DNA from 2 places in the Parabacteroides sp. FAFU027 genome. Region 1 is predicted to be linked to the other one. Evidence: riboswitches for the same ligand, from Rfam matches in the RefSeq annotation. Region 1 holds a riboswitch; the other holds the start of a gene.
What was found. A riboswitch is a leader RNA that binds a small molecule or an ion and turns the genes downstream of it on or off. The one in region 1 is predicted to bind cobalamin.

Region 1 (7,373 bases):
CAACGCTAGCGAGCAACCTCCGGTATGTTTGGGCGAGTATATCAGCTGTTTGCCATACGTTGAGCTCCGTGGAGTCACATCTTTTATATCCTGAAAGGTATAATTCCCCTTAAAGATGATGTATACTTGCTTCTGACTAACCTTTTTCCTGAAATCTAGCGTTACGTCACAGCCAAGGATATCAACTTTTCCTTTATTGATCATTGTCCAGTGAAACAGATCTTTGGGGATGGCAATGATTTTGTCAGTGATATTATTGTAATAAAAGTCTGATGTGATGGACAACTCAGATTCCCTTAACAATGTGTTTGAAGAGAAGGTAACTCCAGCATCGTACTGTCGGGTTTGTTCCGGCCGTAAAGATGTATTTCCAAAGTCCTGATAATAGAGGTCATTAAATGTAGGGACTCTAAACTCCTCCTTGTAATATGATCTGATTCTGAACTCTTTGCTTTTAAATGGTTTGTATGAAAGCCCGATAGTAGGACTTAATTTGTTTTGATTTTTAGCCGCTACGCCGGTTTTAACCTGCTCACGGGTTAAAGTATAAAGAAGATTCCCGTTAATACTCCAGAATTCCGTAACGTATTTAGTCGAAAAGTTAGCCTGTCCGTTATGTCTGGTTGGGTAATTAAACTTAGCAAAAGGATTGCTGGCATATTTGAAGAGGTTATTATACCACCAGTCAACAGCAAGAGCTGAAGCTAAATTATCATTATAGATGTATTTTACAGTTGAGGTCAGATATATCTCGTTCTGAGTATATTTTTCATGCCGTTCTCCTGCATGTACCCCCGGATCTTTATACGTTGAATCTTTATCCAGGAAGGAATTAAAGTTACGATTGTATTTGGCCGATGCCTGGTATTGTATTTTATTCGATTCCCTGTTTTCGTAATGAAGTTGTGAGATGAAATTATTTTCGGAAAGTCTTTTGGCACTATATGAATTATAAAATACAACAGGGCCGGGCAATCCTCTTTCTGAATTGTAATAATTGAGCTTTAGTAAAATGTTTTCGTTGGAGTGTAGAGCAAAACGTGTATTGAGTTCTGTTCTGATACTTTTGACATCACTGTTTTTACGGGAAAGAATTTCGCCAACATTGGAACTGGAACCGTAATATTGGATAAACTTGTATTTCCCATCCGCTAAAATTCCATCAGCCGATACATTCATCGCCCATTTCTTACCAAATGTCCGATTCATGAACAATGACGGATTAAATAACCCGAACGACCCCGTTTTTACAGTTGCATTTCCTTTCAGTTGATTCTTACCATCATACTCCGGCAATTTCGTATTGAGGCAAAGCACTCCGGCTGAAGCAAACATGCGTGCAGTCTGGAAAATATCGTTGGGCTGACCGTTATTCAAAGAAATATCAGAGATGTTATCCAGTGAAAAGCGGCTCAGGTCAATCTGTCCTGATTGAATATCGCTCAGCATAATTCCGTCGTAGCTTACCCCTGTATGTTGCGCCCCGAGTCCCCGCAATGAAACCGTTTTCAATCCGCCGATGCCGCCGTAATCTTTCACGGTCACTCCGGCAAAATGCTTGGCCACGTCTGAAACGGAAGCAGCATTGAGTCGGTTGATATCTTCCTTAGCAAATACCTGCACAGGCATGGCAGCTCTGACAACCTGCGAATTGTGCCCATTTACAAGTACCTCCTGCAACTTAACCTGAGTCTTCACGGAATCCTTTTCTGTCGCACAAAAGGCAGAAAAAGGGATGACGCTAAACAACGCAAGTGTCAGGTTGCGGCATGAAATGTAATATGGGCGTTTCTGATTCAAAATAGCTGTGTTTTGGTAACAAGTAATGACTAGTCACAATGACAGCTTTCGGAATAAATGATTGCAACAAGGGCAAAAGAGGTAAATCAGTTTGCAGATGTTTCTCAGCTTTATCCTCGAAAGCTTTTGAACTAACGTTGCCGTGGCAGGTCTTCTGACTTACTTCCGTTTGGGGCGGCCTTCCCGTCGCATGACAGTGGCGAAAGTTTTGCCCAAACGTTTGGTGAAGCTTACAGCAGCGGGACTGTTCAGGATTCTCACCTGATTCCCTTTTCATCCTCGACCGCGAATGCGGCTTCGGAACCAAAGCGGTTGCAAAGGTAAGGATTATTTTCGGAAATCAAATTTGATGGTTTTAATTTGGAAATGAATCGGATTGTGAAGTATTATTTGGCTTCTAAATCATTAGCAGCAAATGATTTTAGTGAAATGACTGGGTTGAAACAGGTTTTTATCCTTTAGAAAGTGATTTTTGACCGTCGAAAATCATCCTATAAAATTATAGACCGGATTTCGGCGATTGAAATTTGTCCTATAAAATTATAGCGTTAAAATTGACCGTTGAATTTAACGCTATAATTTTATAGGCTTAAATAATTCCGTTGGAAATGCTCCTGTAATTTTATAGGCGACTTTCTGACGGTATATTTTGAGTCTGGAAAATTATAGAGGCCCTTCAAACGACAGAAAATGGCTCTATAATTTTATAAGATGGTTTTTAACCGCAAAGTTTATCTCTCAGAATTTACAGACTGCCATTCGATGGTTGAAAATTACATTCCAATTATTTAGAGCCGCATTATTCCTTCAACTTCCTGTTTTTAATCTTAAAATCACCCCTTGTTTAGCTATCTTTGCATCCTAAATTAGGTATAAGCAATAGATGGATTATGGAAATGTGAATTTACTATCCGTTTTGCCCATTGCCGATATAACATTAATCCATGCAAGAACCCATACTTTCCGTCGGAATTGTATCCGACCTTGAGATTCCGTTTTCTTTTCAGGGAAAATACCTGCTGAATGGAGCTGAAGAGCTTCATCCCGGTGATTATACTGCCTATTTGATTGATGCCAAAATCATTTTCAATGGTAAATTTTACGATGAAGTGGCTTTTCAGCCCGCTTCCGATGATGCTTCTTTTACGCTAAAAGAGGTGGTGATTGGTATCGGTTTCCATTGGGAACGGAAGGAAGTGCAATCGTTTCTTGGCTCACTAAAACTGATTCAGGAAAATCATAAAATTACGGCGGTCAACCTGATTCCGGTAGAAGAATACCTGAAAAGCGTGATTTCGTCGGAAATGAGTGCGACCAGTTCACCTGAATTGTTGAAGGCTCATGCCGTCATTTCGCGTAGTTGGCTGCTGTCGCAATTGGCTAAGAAGAATGATCTGGCGGCAAAATCAGTCACGTATGTTTCGGATACGCAGACAGAAACCGAATGGATCAAGTGGTGGGACCGCGAGGATCATCTGCTGTACGATGTCTGTGCCGACGACCATTGCCAACGCTATCAGGGCATTACCCGTGCTTCGACTGAAAAGGTAGTGGAGGCCGTGGAGGCAACACGTGGAGAACTTTTGATGTATGATGAAAATATTTGCGATGCACGTTTCTCGAAATGTTGCGGCGGAGTACTTGAGAAATTTGATAATTGCTGGGAACCGGCTTCACATCCCTATCTGCAAAAGGTGTTTGACCGTGCCGAAAATTCCATCTCTGAAACACCCGACCTGACTATCGAAGCTGAGGCGGAGAAATGGATTCGAACTTCTCCCGAAGCTTTCTGTAACACTGAAGATGCAAATGTACTGAGCCAGGTGCTAAATAACTATGACCAGGAGACTGCTGATTTTTACCGTTGGAAAGTGACCTATAGCCAAGCAGAAATATCCGATTTGATTCGTCGTCGCACGGGTATTGATTTCGGAGAAATTATAGATTTGCAACCGATGGAGCGGGGCGTTTCAGGCCGATTAATAAAACTACGCATTGTCGGTATGAAAAAGACATTAGTAATCGGCAAAGAATTACTCATTCGCAAATCACTTTCTGAGTCTCACTTATACAGTTCCGCATTTGTTGTGGATAAAGTGATGGGCGAAAACAATATTCCAGCCACTTTTACCCTCACCGGAGCAGGGTGGGGGCATGGCGTAGGCCTTTGCCAGATTGGAGCTGCCGTGATGGGGGATAAGGGTTATTCGTACCGTGATATTTTATTGCACTATTACCGAGATGTGACTTTGGAAAAAAAATATTGAATACAAAGCACACAGATGACACAGATTTAAATCGGTTTTCACAGATAAGAAAATCCGTGTAAATCTGTGTTGCCTGCATCTGTGTCATCTGTGTGCCATTAAAACAAGAAATGGAACAAAAATCTAAAAATCCGTGGAGTTGGATTCCTTCGCTCTACTTTGCCGAAGGGTTGCCTTATGTGGCGGTAATGGTCGTAGCCGGAATCATGTACAAACGTCTGGGACTCGCCAACGATACAATCGCAATGTACACCGGTTGGCTCAATCTACCCTGGGTGATCAAACCTTTGTGGAGTCCTTTTGTGGAAATATTCAAAACCAAGCGCTGGTGGATTGTTCTGATGCAGCTTGTGCTTGGCGTAGGATTGGCCGGAGTTGCCTTCTCTTTACATGCTACACATTGGGTGCAATTGACTTTTGCCTTCCTGTTTTTGGTGGCCTTTTCTTCGGCCACACATGACATCGCCTGTGATGGCTTTTATATGCTGGCGCTTCCGGCGCATAATCAGGCCGCTTTTATGGGCATTCGAAATACCTCTTACCGCATTGCGATGATCACCGGACAGGGATTGTTGGTGATGTTGGCCGGATACATTGAGCAAATGACACAAAATCTCAAAGTGGCGTGGATGATTGTGTATGGTATTTTTACCGCACTTTTTATACTGCTGCTGGCTTTGCATAAGTTTTCCTTGCCAAGACCGGACGGCGATCACTCTCTTGAGGCAAATTCGGTAAGCCATATCCTGAGAGAGTTCGGAGGAACATTCGTTAGTTTTTTCCAGAAAAAACAAGTATGGGGAACTCTGCTGTTTATTTTGTTTTACCGTTTCGGAGAAGCTCAGATCACGGTGATCAGTAAGCTGTTTATGCTGGACCAGAGATCGGCAGGCGGACTTGGTCTGAGTACGGAAGAGGTTGGCTTCCTGTATGGAGTCGTATCTGTTGTTTTTCTGCTTTTAGGCGGGATTCTCGGCGGTGTTTTTATATCCCGAAACGGACTGAAATATTGGTTGTGGCCAATGGGATTGATGATCAACGTTCCGCATCTGACCTATGTCTATCTATCGCAGTTTTATCCAACCAGTCTGTGGGCGGTTTCGACTTGTGTGGCTATTGAGCAATTCGGATACGGATTCGGATTTGTCGCGTTTATGGTTTATCTGATGTATTTTTCCGAAGGTAAATACAAAACGGCGCATTACGCCATTTGTACCGGAATTATGGCATTGGGTATGATGCTGCCGACTATGGTCGCCGGAAAAGTGCAGAAATGGTTGGGTTATCCTCATTTCTTCCTTTGGGTAATGTTTTGTACTGTGTTCACCTTTATTGGGGTGGCTGTGGTTAAAGTGGATAAGGATTTTGGAAAGAAAAAGATTTAAGAAATAGTACACAGATGACACTGATTTAAATCGATTGACACTGGTAATCTGTGAGAATCCGTGTTGCGAAGCATCTGAGTCATCTGTGTGCAAAAAATAAAACAGAATGGAGACGTTGAAAAAACTATTTGAAGATTACTTTGGCGAACCACTAAAAACAACTGAAGCAATACCCGGTTCTGGTTCGAATCGCTTCTATATTCGTCTGATTGGAGAGCACAATTCTTGCATTGGTACCCGTGGCGAATCGAGTGCAGAAAACGAAGCCTTTATTTATCTGGCTCAGCATTTCAATGGGAAAGGGCTGCCTATACCTCAATTGTATGCTGTGTCGGAAGACCAGATGCACTACATTCAGCAAGATTTAGGTGACCTTGCCTTGTTTGATTACGTCGCTAAAGGTCGTGATACAAATCATTATTCGGCAAATGAAAAAGATATTCTCTGCAAAACAATGGCTGCTCTTGCAGATGTTCAGGTGAAAGGAGCCGAAGGACTCGATTATTCAGTTTGTTTTCCCCGGGCGGAGTTTGACCGTCGTTGCATCTTCTGGGATTTGAATTATTTCAAATATTGTTTCCTGCGCCCTTACGGTGTCGCATTTAGTGAAAATGCCCTGGAAGATGAGTTCGAAATCATGGCGGATCTGCTTGAAGCTGAAGAAAACGATGTTTTCCTGTATCGTGATTTCCAATCGCGCAATGTGATTGTTAAAGACGGAAAACCGTGGTTTATCGATTTTCAAGGCGGTCGCCGTGGACAGGTCTATTACGATGTGGCGTCATTTATTTGGCAGGTTGAGGCTCACTATTCAGCTGAAATGACTGATTTGCTGATTGATTCTTATCTGACTTCTTTACGCAAATATCGTCCGGTGGATGATGCTGCTTTCCGTGAGCGATTGAGACACTTTGCCCTGTTTCGCCTGTTGCAGGTGTTGGGTGCCGGTGGCTTCCGTGGCTTGATTGAGAAGAAGCAATATTTCATCGACATGATTCCGAAAGCCATCCGCAATATTAATTCGCTGCTGGGTGAGGAGGGTTTCAAGGAATATCCTTACCTGACTAACCTATTGAAAGAACTAAACTAAACATAACGATCTCACTCCAATTCTCGCTAGGGAAGGTAGGAAGAAACTGCGATTGCGTCTTTCTCCCCTCCTTCGGAGGGGTTTGGGGAGGTCACTTTGAATTATGAAAGCCCTCATATTTGCCGCGGGACTCGGTACCCGCATGAAGCCTTTTACACACTCGATGCCAAAGGCCTTGATTCCGGTCAATGGTAAACCGCTGCTCCAAATCTCTATTGAAAAGCTCAAAGCAGCTGGATTTGATGAAATCATTGTCAATGTTCATCATTTTGCCAATCAGGTAATTCGTTTTTTAGATGAAAACGACCGTTTTGGTATTCGTGTCGAGATTTCGGACGAACAGGACTTGCTCCTTGAAACCGGTGGGGGCATCAAAAAAGCCTCCTGGTTTTTCGATGACGGAAAGCCTTTTCTGGTACATAATGTCGATATTCTTTCCGATGTGGATTTGGCAAGGATGTATCAGTACCATCTTGACTCAGAATCCGATGCAACGCTTTTGGTAAAAGAGGTCGATGCTGACCGCTCATTGTTGTTCGATGATGCCGGAATGATGAAAGGCTGGACCAACAGTGTCACCGGCGAGGTGAAATCACCTATTGCGGGCTTTAATCCGGCTGATTACCGGAAATATTCCTTTGGAGGAATTCATATTCTTTCGCCTTCAGTATTGAACGATATGGATAAATGGGAGGGAAAGTTCTCTATTATTGACTATTATCTTTCTATTGCCGAGAAAGCCAAATTACAGGCTTATTTGCAGAACGATTGTTATTTGCTCGATGTGGGAAAACCGGAAGCGATAGAAAAGGCAGAAGCCTTTCTTCGATA
Region 2 (7,373 bases), on a different contig from region 1:
CAGATGTCCACACCAGAATGGTTTTCAAAACGGGCGTCCTCTGTGGCGATCAGCGCTTCTACCAAATGCTTGGAGAGCTGTTTGTAGGTGACAAATACACGGTTCTCTTTGCTTTGGTAGAATCGCCCGAGCACCTGCATGTCGGAAGAATAGACTTCGGACGCGAATTTGTTCTTCGGGTTCTCCAACTCGGCGATGGGTGGCATGTAACCGATTTTACCAAAAGCGATCAGGGAAAATATGGTAACGATGGATAGAATAAACAAGGTAAATGAAATCCAAAAGAAGCGGATAAAGCGTTTTTGTTTGGTCGTCATTGATCGAAAAGTTTTAAACCCTGCAAAATTAATCCTTTTATTGGTTTTGCAGCAATAAATTCTTGTTGGAAATGCCGGATAAGGTCTCTTTCATGCCTGTATCCTGATGGTTCAGCCCGATCTTTTAGAGTCTTTTGCCCGAATGTTGTTATTGTGTTAAGAATTGCAGCCTGATTAGGGTTAAAATCCTTTCGCTCGGTATAGTGCGGTGAATTATTCAATTCCGTTTAGTGGGCTAGTATAGAGAAAATTAATAATACTATTAATCTCTCTTGAATCCATATTTTGTTGCTTTATCTGTAATATCTTTAGTGCCGGAATTTGTTATTTAAATAGCCCGACCTGTTTTGTCTGATTTGTCCGGCAACTACCTGATATATAGTGCCCCGGACGGATTAATGGCGCATTATTGCAAATGAATACCTTAAATTTCAAATTTAGACATGAAGAAAACCCTGATTGCGGTCATTCTGTTTTTTACGTCGTTGTTGTGTGTAAACGCCCAGTATGCGTATTCGCTATATTTTATCAATGAAATGAGCCAGCGGCATGAGTATAATCCGGCATTTGTGCCTGAATACGGTTATTTTGCCCTGCCGGTTATTGGTAATACGCAGGTTGGAGCGACCTCTGATGTGGGGATTCTGAATTTTCTTTTTCCGTATAATAATAAGCAGGTGTTATTTTTGCATCCTTCGGTGAATACCTCCGATTTCCTGAATAAACTTCAGCCGCGAAACAGGATAAAACAAAGTTTGAGCACAGATCTTTTTTCTTGCGGCTTTTTTACCTCAAATAACGATTTCTGGACAATCGGTTTATCATTGAAAGAGAACACGTCGGCAGTTCTTCCCAAATCCCTTTTTGAATTTGCAAAAGATTCAACGAAAAACTATTACGATCTTTCCGATTTGCGGGCAAAGAGTGTTTGCTGGTTGGAGGCTTCTTTAGGTTGTTCAAAAGAGATCAACGAACGTTTAAGGGTTGGTTTTAAGGTAAAGTTGCTCACCGGTATGTCTGAGGAGATCATCAAATACAGTAAGCTGGATTTGAATCGCGTTGGGGATCAGTGGCATGTGAATGCTTCCGGACAGACTTTCATCGCGTCCAATTTCCTTTCGTATAAGGTTGATTCGACGAATCATTTTACCTTTCAGGATTACACGTTTAACAAGCATAATATCAAACCTGCGGGATTTGGAGCTGCTATTGACCTCGGCTTTTCCTATCGGATAACTCCCGATCTTACCCTTTCGTCCAGTTTGACCGATTTAGGCTTCATTTCCTGGAATCCTTCTGCTGTAAAAATAGGGGAAGCTAAAAATGAATATGATATTAGTGGCGTTAGTGATTCGGCAACATACTCTTACGGAACCTGGAATAATCAGATCTGGTGGCTCGGAGAGAATGGAAAACAGATATTGGCGTACAAACGTTTGACAACGAAACGACGGTACACTGATATGTTAACTGCCACTCTCAGAACTGGTCTTGAATATGATGTTCTGAAAAATGGCAATAAGAGAATCAGTCTGGGCCTTTTGAATACGATCTATTACGGAGAGTATGATTCCGATTTTGAAACTGTTGGGTCTGTAAATCTCAGACCTAATAGTTGGTTTTGTCTTACAGGAACATGCGCATTCTTACACAAGAACCCGAATCGATTTGGATTGGCTATGAACTTTTCACCCAAATGGATTAATTTCTTCATCGCATCTGATTTTCTTTTGCCCCGGTTAAACAGTGATTACCTGCCTAAAAACGCTTTTACCTTTAATGTGCAGACCGGCATTGCAATTCCTCTTTTCCTGAATAAACCTCCTTATCGCTACAAGTATAAAGATTACCCGTATTAACTTCCTTTCCCGGTTTTTTGTCTTTCAAAAGAGGCAGAATCGGGAAAAGTTTTTTCTTCGGGATTTGTCGTGTAAAATATTTCCCTACCTTTGCCCCGCAATTTACCGGTTCCGGATTCGATCTCTCGAAGACGGATTAAAAGGGAATCACGTGCAATTCGTGAGCTATCCCCGTAGCTGTAAAGTCCGCAAAAAACGTTTCGGCACACTTTTGCCACTGTTTCTGATTGAAACGGGAAGGCGCCGGAACGGGACAAGCCAGAAGACCTGCCCGTAAATGTTTTTTCGTCGCCTTCGGGAACTAAGGGCCACGAATCACATCTCATTCAAGATTTTCTTGTTCCAAGTTTTACATTTTATTTACCTAACAGATTGCTTTATGAAACGTAAAGGAATCCTGATTGTCGGTCATGGCAGTAAGTCATCCGATGCAGTCAGGGAATTTGAGCAGATGGTGGCTTATACCAGCCTCCAGACTGACGAGTTTATTGTAAAAGGTGCGCACATGGAGTTGGCTGAACCCAATATTCCCGATACTGTGGAAGCTTTGGTAGCCGGCGGTGTGACTGACATCCGTGTATTGCCTTATTTTCTCTACACCGGCAACCACATCAAGCAGGATATCCCGGAAATCCTTGCCGATGTGAAAGAAAACTATCCTGCGGTGAAATTCAGTTTCGGAAAAGCATTGGGCTTTGACCCGCGTATTGCCGATATTTTGTTGGCAAAAGCTCATGAAGTGGTAGAAATCTGATGATGAAAAGCGCTAAGTTTCTTCGGTTATTTGCTGTTTCGATTGCTCTTTTGGCGGTTCAGAACGCTTCGGCGATGCATATTTCGGAAGGCTTTCTGCCCCCTCAATGGTGTTTGGTGTGGTACCTGGTATCGTTGCCGTTTATTGCCTGGGGATTGAACCGTTTACGGAAAACCATTAGCGCAGACCCGAAGTCGAAGCTGATTCTCGGGATATGCGGGGCATTTGTCTTTGTGCTGTCGGCCATTAAGTTGCCGTCGGTGACGGGGAGTAGTTCGCATTTGGTGGGCACGAGCCTGGGGGCTATGATTACAGGACCTGCTGCGATGGCTGTTGTCGGCGTGGTGGTGCTTTTGTTTCAGGCTCTTTTGCTAGCACATGGCGGACTGACGACGCTCGGGGCGAATGTTTTCTCAATGGCTATAGCCGGACCGTTTCTGGCTTATGGTTTGTTCTGCCTGGGTAAAAAGGTTCGTTGGAACGAATCGGTGAATATCTTTTTTGCCTCGTTTGTTGGTAGTCTTTTCACCTACGTGGTGACCTCGTTCCAATTGGCGGTTTCATTTCCGGATGCGACTGGAGGATGGTGGGTTTCATTCCTGAAGTTCGGCGCTTTGTTTGCCGTTACTCAGTTGCCGCTTTCGGTCATCGAAGGTTTCCTGACGTTGTTTGTCTATCGTTTTGTATCGAAACATATTCCCGAAATCTCATTTGTCAAAACGGGAGAGTAGAAAATTGAACCTATGAAGAATAATCATATCCGAATCTTGTCGGCATCCATTTTTCTGCTGATTGTAGCAGGACTTTACATGTATAATTTCCGGCAGGATTTGCCCGGCGCCGATGATAATGCTTCGACCGTTATCGGTCAAATTGCACCTGCTTATAAACCCTGGTGCAAAAGCATTAGCTTTGATCTGACAAAGGAAATGGAAGCCCTGTTTTTCGGATTACAGATGTTGAGCGGTGTGGTAATATTTGCCATCTGTTTCCGCTTTTTGAAGAAATCCGGACAAAAAACAACCCTGAAATAATGTTTCCGGAAAGCTATTTACAAGCCAACAGATTAAGTCATGTACATCCTATAAATAAAGTGATGTTCTTTCTGTTGTTCATCGTATTTGCCTTTTTGTCAAAGTCTGTCGGGTTTCTTTGTTTGCAAGGCTTATCCATTGTGGCATTTATTCTGTTTTCGGTGAAAATGCCAAAATCAGTCTTACTGAAGATGCTTCTCCTGCCGTTCGGATTCGTGCTGCTCGGCATTTTGCCTTTGGTCATTACCCGCGAGCCTGACTTGATAATGAAACTATGGAAGGGGTGGGGCGTTTCCTCTAACGGATTGCAGCAGTCGGAACTAATTCTGTCGCGCAGTTTTGCACTCACAACGGCCATGTATTGGTTTATTCTGGTGACATCGGTGCAGGAGTTGGTTTATATTTTCAGGAAAATAAAGCTCCCGGCATTGTTTATTGATGTGCTGCTGCTGGTTTACCGGAATATCTTTCTACTGCTTGGGGTCAGTAATCAGATTCACCGGACACAAACTTGCCGGATGGGATACAACAATGCCAGAAATGGCTACCGTTCTCTTGTTTCGTTGATGGGACAAACCTTCGTCTTGTCTTATTACCGCGCGGACCGGCAATACAACAGCGTCCTGACCCGGGGCTATCAGGGTGAATGGCCGGCATCGGTATTGCCGGTGAAATTTTCAAAGAACTATTTAGGATTGTGGTTTGGATTTCTGATTTTCCTTGCCGAAGGATTTATACTAATATAATATTGTTACACGAAAGATGCGGATTTGCACCGATTGGTGTGGTTGATACTAATGCTGATGTTGAATAGATTGGTGCATTTCCGTCCTTTCCGTGTTATGAGTTTGCTAAAACAAAAATAGAACCATTGCTCAGGTTAAATAACATATCGTATGCTTATCCTAACGGGACACAGGCTTTGTCAGACGTCAGCCTGACCGTCGGGCAAGGGGTGAAATGTGCCGTGCTGGGTAGTAACGGGGCCGGAAAATCCTCCCTGTTTACGCTCTTACTTGGACTTGTCAGGCCGCAAAAGGGGGAATACTTCTTAGCTGGAACGTCGGTCGGTTATAGCAAGAAAGAGCTGCAGATGTTGCGCCAGCGTGTCGGGATTGTTTTCCAGGATCCCGAACATCAATTGTTTACCTCCAGCGTGTATGACGAGGTGGCGTTTGGCCTTTCCAATATGGGATTGCCGGTAAGTGAAGTTCGTGAACGGGTAGCTGCGACACTGAAACAATTGCAACTCGAAGATTTGCAGCATCGTCCGCCGCATCTGCTCAGTTACGGGCAAAAGAAGCGGGTGGTGATTGCCGCCGTCATTGCTATGGATCCCGATGTGCTTGTGTTTGACGAACCCTCATCGGGACTGGATCCCGAATCGGCACAGATGATGACCGCGATTCTGAATGATTTACATAAAAAAGGAAAGACGCTGATTGTCTCGACGCACAGTGTGGATTTTGCGTGGAGTTGGGCGCAGCAAATTATCCTGATGAAAGACGGACAGGTGGAAGCCGATGATTCTCCTGAACAAATATTGGTCAATGCAGAGCTGATGAGTCGTTGCAAACTTCGCCAACCCGTATTGGTGGAGCTGTTTGAACGTCTTCATCCGCGTTTACAAACCGGAAACTATCCCCGTTCGGTGGAGGAATTGTCAAACCTGATAACAACGGCATTATGAACGGATTTATACTGGCCGGAACCAATAGCGGATGTGGTAAAACGACCATTACGCTTGGCTTAATGTCGTTGCTGAAAAAACAGGGATTGAAAGTGGCTCCATTCAAGGCAGGACCTGACTTTATCGACCCGGCTTTTCATCAGAAAGCAACCGGAGTGCATTCTTACAATCTGGATAGCCATCTGGTTAGTCATGATATGTTGCGCACCCATTTTTTAGAGAAAACAGCGGGGAAAGATATTGCTGTGGTCGAAGGCGTAATGGGGCTGTTTGATGGTATGGGGGAGCAGAGTGAAGGCAGTGCCGCCGATTTGTCTCGGATACTGAACCTTCCCGTAATCCTGGCGGTCAACTGCAAAGGAGCTTCGCAGAGCGTAGTGGCTACCGTGCATGGTTTTGCCACGCTTGATCCTTCGGTAAAGATTGCAGGCGTAATTCTCAATCATGTCCCGAATCACGAGCATTATCTTTTCCTGAAAAAAATGATCGAAAGTAAGACCGGAGTAGTCTGTATCGGTTACTTGCCTACCCGTCCGGATGTGGTGCTCGAGAGCCGTCATCTCGGCCTGATTCAGGCTACGGAAGTGGACTCGCTCAATGAAAAGATTGACAATCTTACGACGCTTTTTGAGCTGACCATTGATCATGACTCTTTATTGAAGGTGACACGATTGCCGGAAGTATCTTCTTTTGATAATAAGGATGCTTTTGCCAAATGGCATCGTGATCTTGCCGGATTGCGCGTTGGTGTGGCGAAGGACGAAGCATTTTCCTTTTATTATAAAAGCAACCTGGAGCTGTTGGAATTGCACGGTGCGGAACTGGTTTATTTCAGTCCGCTGCATGACAAAAATATTCCCATTAAGGCAAATGCTTTATACATCGGGGGCGGTTACCCCGAGGTTTATGCTTCCGGGCTTTCGGCTAACAATAAAATGCTCGATAGCCTGAAAGAGGCTGCTGAAACAGGGCTACCCATCTATGCCGAGTGCGGCGGACTGATGTATTTGACTGAAAATATCAGATTGCTTTCGGGCGAATGCATCCCGATGACGGGTATTTTCAATAGCACCTCGGCGATGACTAAACGTTTGCAAAGATTTGGATATTGCAGTGTGCAACTGGATGGGGCTGAGACGAGGGCGCACGAGTTTCACCACTCCGAACAGCTGACACCCGATGAGCCGAATTTTGAACTGGCCTATCAGGTCACCAAAGCCTCTAACGGTCGCCGATGGAGTTGCGGATTGCACCGTAAGAACGTTCTGGCAGCTTATGCTCACGTGCAGTTTCTGTCAAGCCCCTCGTTTTATCATAAAATCATAGACTTATGGACCAAACAAAATACACCATTTTAGATCCAACCAAGATCGAAGATCGCAGCTTCGAGATCATTACCGAGGAGCTCGGACACCTTACCTTGCCTGAACCGGAGGCTTCCGTGGTCAAACGGGTCATCCACACGACGGCCGATTTTGAGTACGGATGTATTACCGAAATTCACCCCGACGCGATCGAATCGGGACGGGCGGCTTTGGCTAAAGGCTGCATCGTCTATTGTGATACCAACATGATCGTGGCGGGGGCAAACAAACGGGTACTGAAAAGCCTCGGATGTGAAATCCTTACCTATGTGGACAATGCCGAAGTGGCTGCCGAGGCAAAAGCATCGGGTATCACCCGTTCCATCGTAGGAATCAATAAAGCCGCTTCGGATGA

Region 2: it holds a riboswitch for cobalamin, as region 1 does, so the genes downstream of both, MLE17_RS01710 (sirohydrochlorin chelatase) here and MLE17_RS14655 (TonB-dependent receptor plug domain-containing protein) in region 1, are expected to answer to the same signal.

The regions. Positions count from the first base shown of each region.
Region 1 is NZ_JAKZKV010000010.1:100,332-107,704, forward strand. It holds gene MLE17_RS14655 (TonB-dependent receptor plug domain-containing protein) at 1-1,800, opposite strand, end outside; cobalamin riboswitch at 1,927-2,123, opposite strand; gene MLE17_RS14660 (SpoIID/LytB domain-containing protein) at 2,745-4,067, shown strand; gene MLE17_RS14665 (MFS transporter) at 4,178-5,452, shown strand; gene MLE17_RS14670 (aminoglycoside phosphotransferase family protein) at 5,559-6,542, shown strand; gene MLE17_RS14675 (nucleotidyltransferase family protein) at 6,646-7,373, shown strand, end outside.
Region 2 is NZ_JAKZKV010000001.1:383,562-390,934, reverse strand. It holds gene MLE17_RS01720 (transglycosylase domain-containing protein) at 1-317, opposite strand, end outside; gene MLE17_RS01715 (DUF5723 family protein) at 761-2,176, shown strand; cobalamin riboswitch at 2,266-2,466, shown strand; gene MLE17_RS01710 (sirohydrochlorin chelatase) at 2,556-2,930, shown strand; gene MLE17_RS01705 (energy-coupling factor ABC transporter permease) at 2,930-3,661, shown strand; gene MLE17_RS01700 (energy-coupling factor ABC transporter substrate-binding protein) at 3,674-3,964, shown strand; gene cbiQ (cobalt ECF transporter T component CbiQ) at 3,964-4,710, shown strand; gene MLE17_RS01690 (energy-coupling factor ABC transporter ATP-binding protein) at 4,836-5,654, shown strand; gene MLE17_RS01685 (cobyrinate a,c-diamide synthase) at 5,651-7,012, shown strand; gene MLE17_RS01680 (precorrin-8X methylmutase) at 6,985-7,373, shown strand, end outside.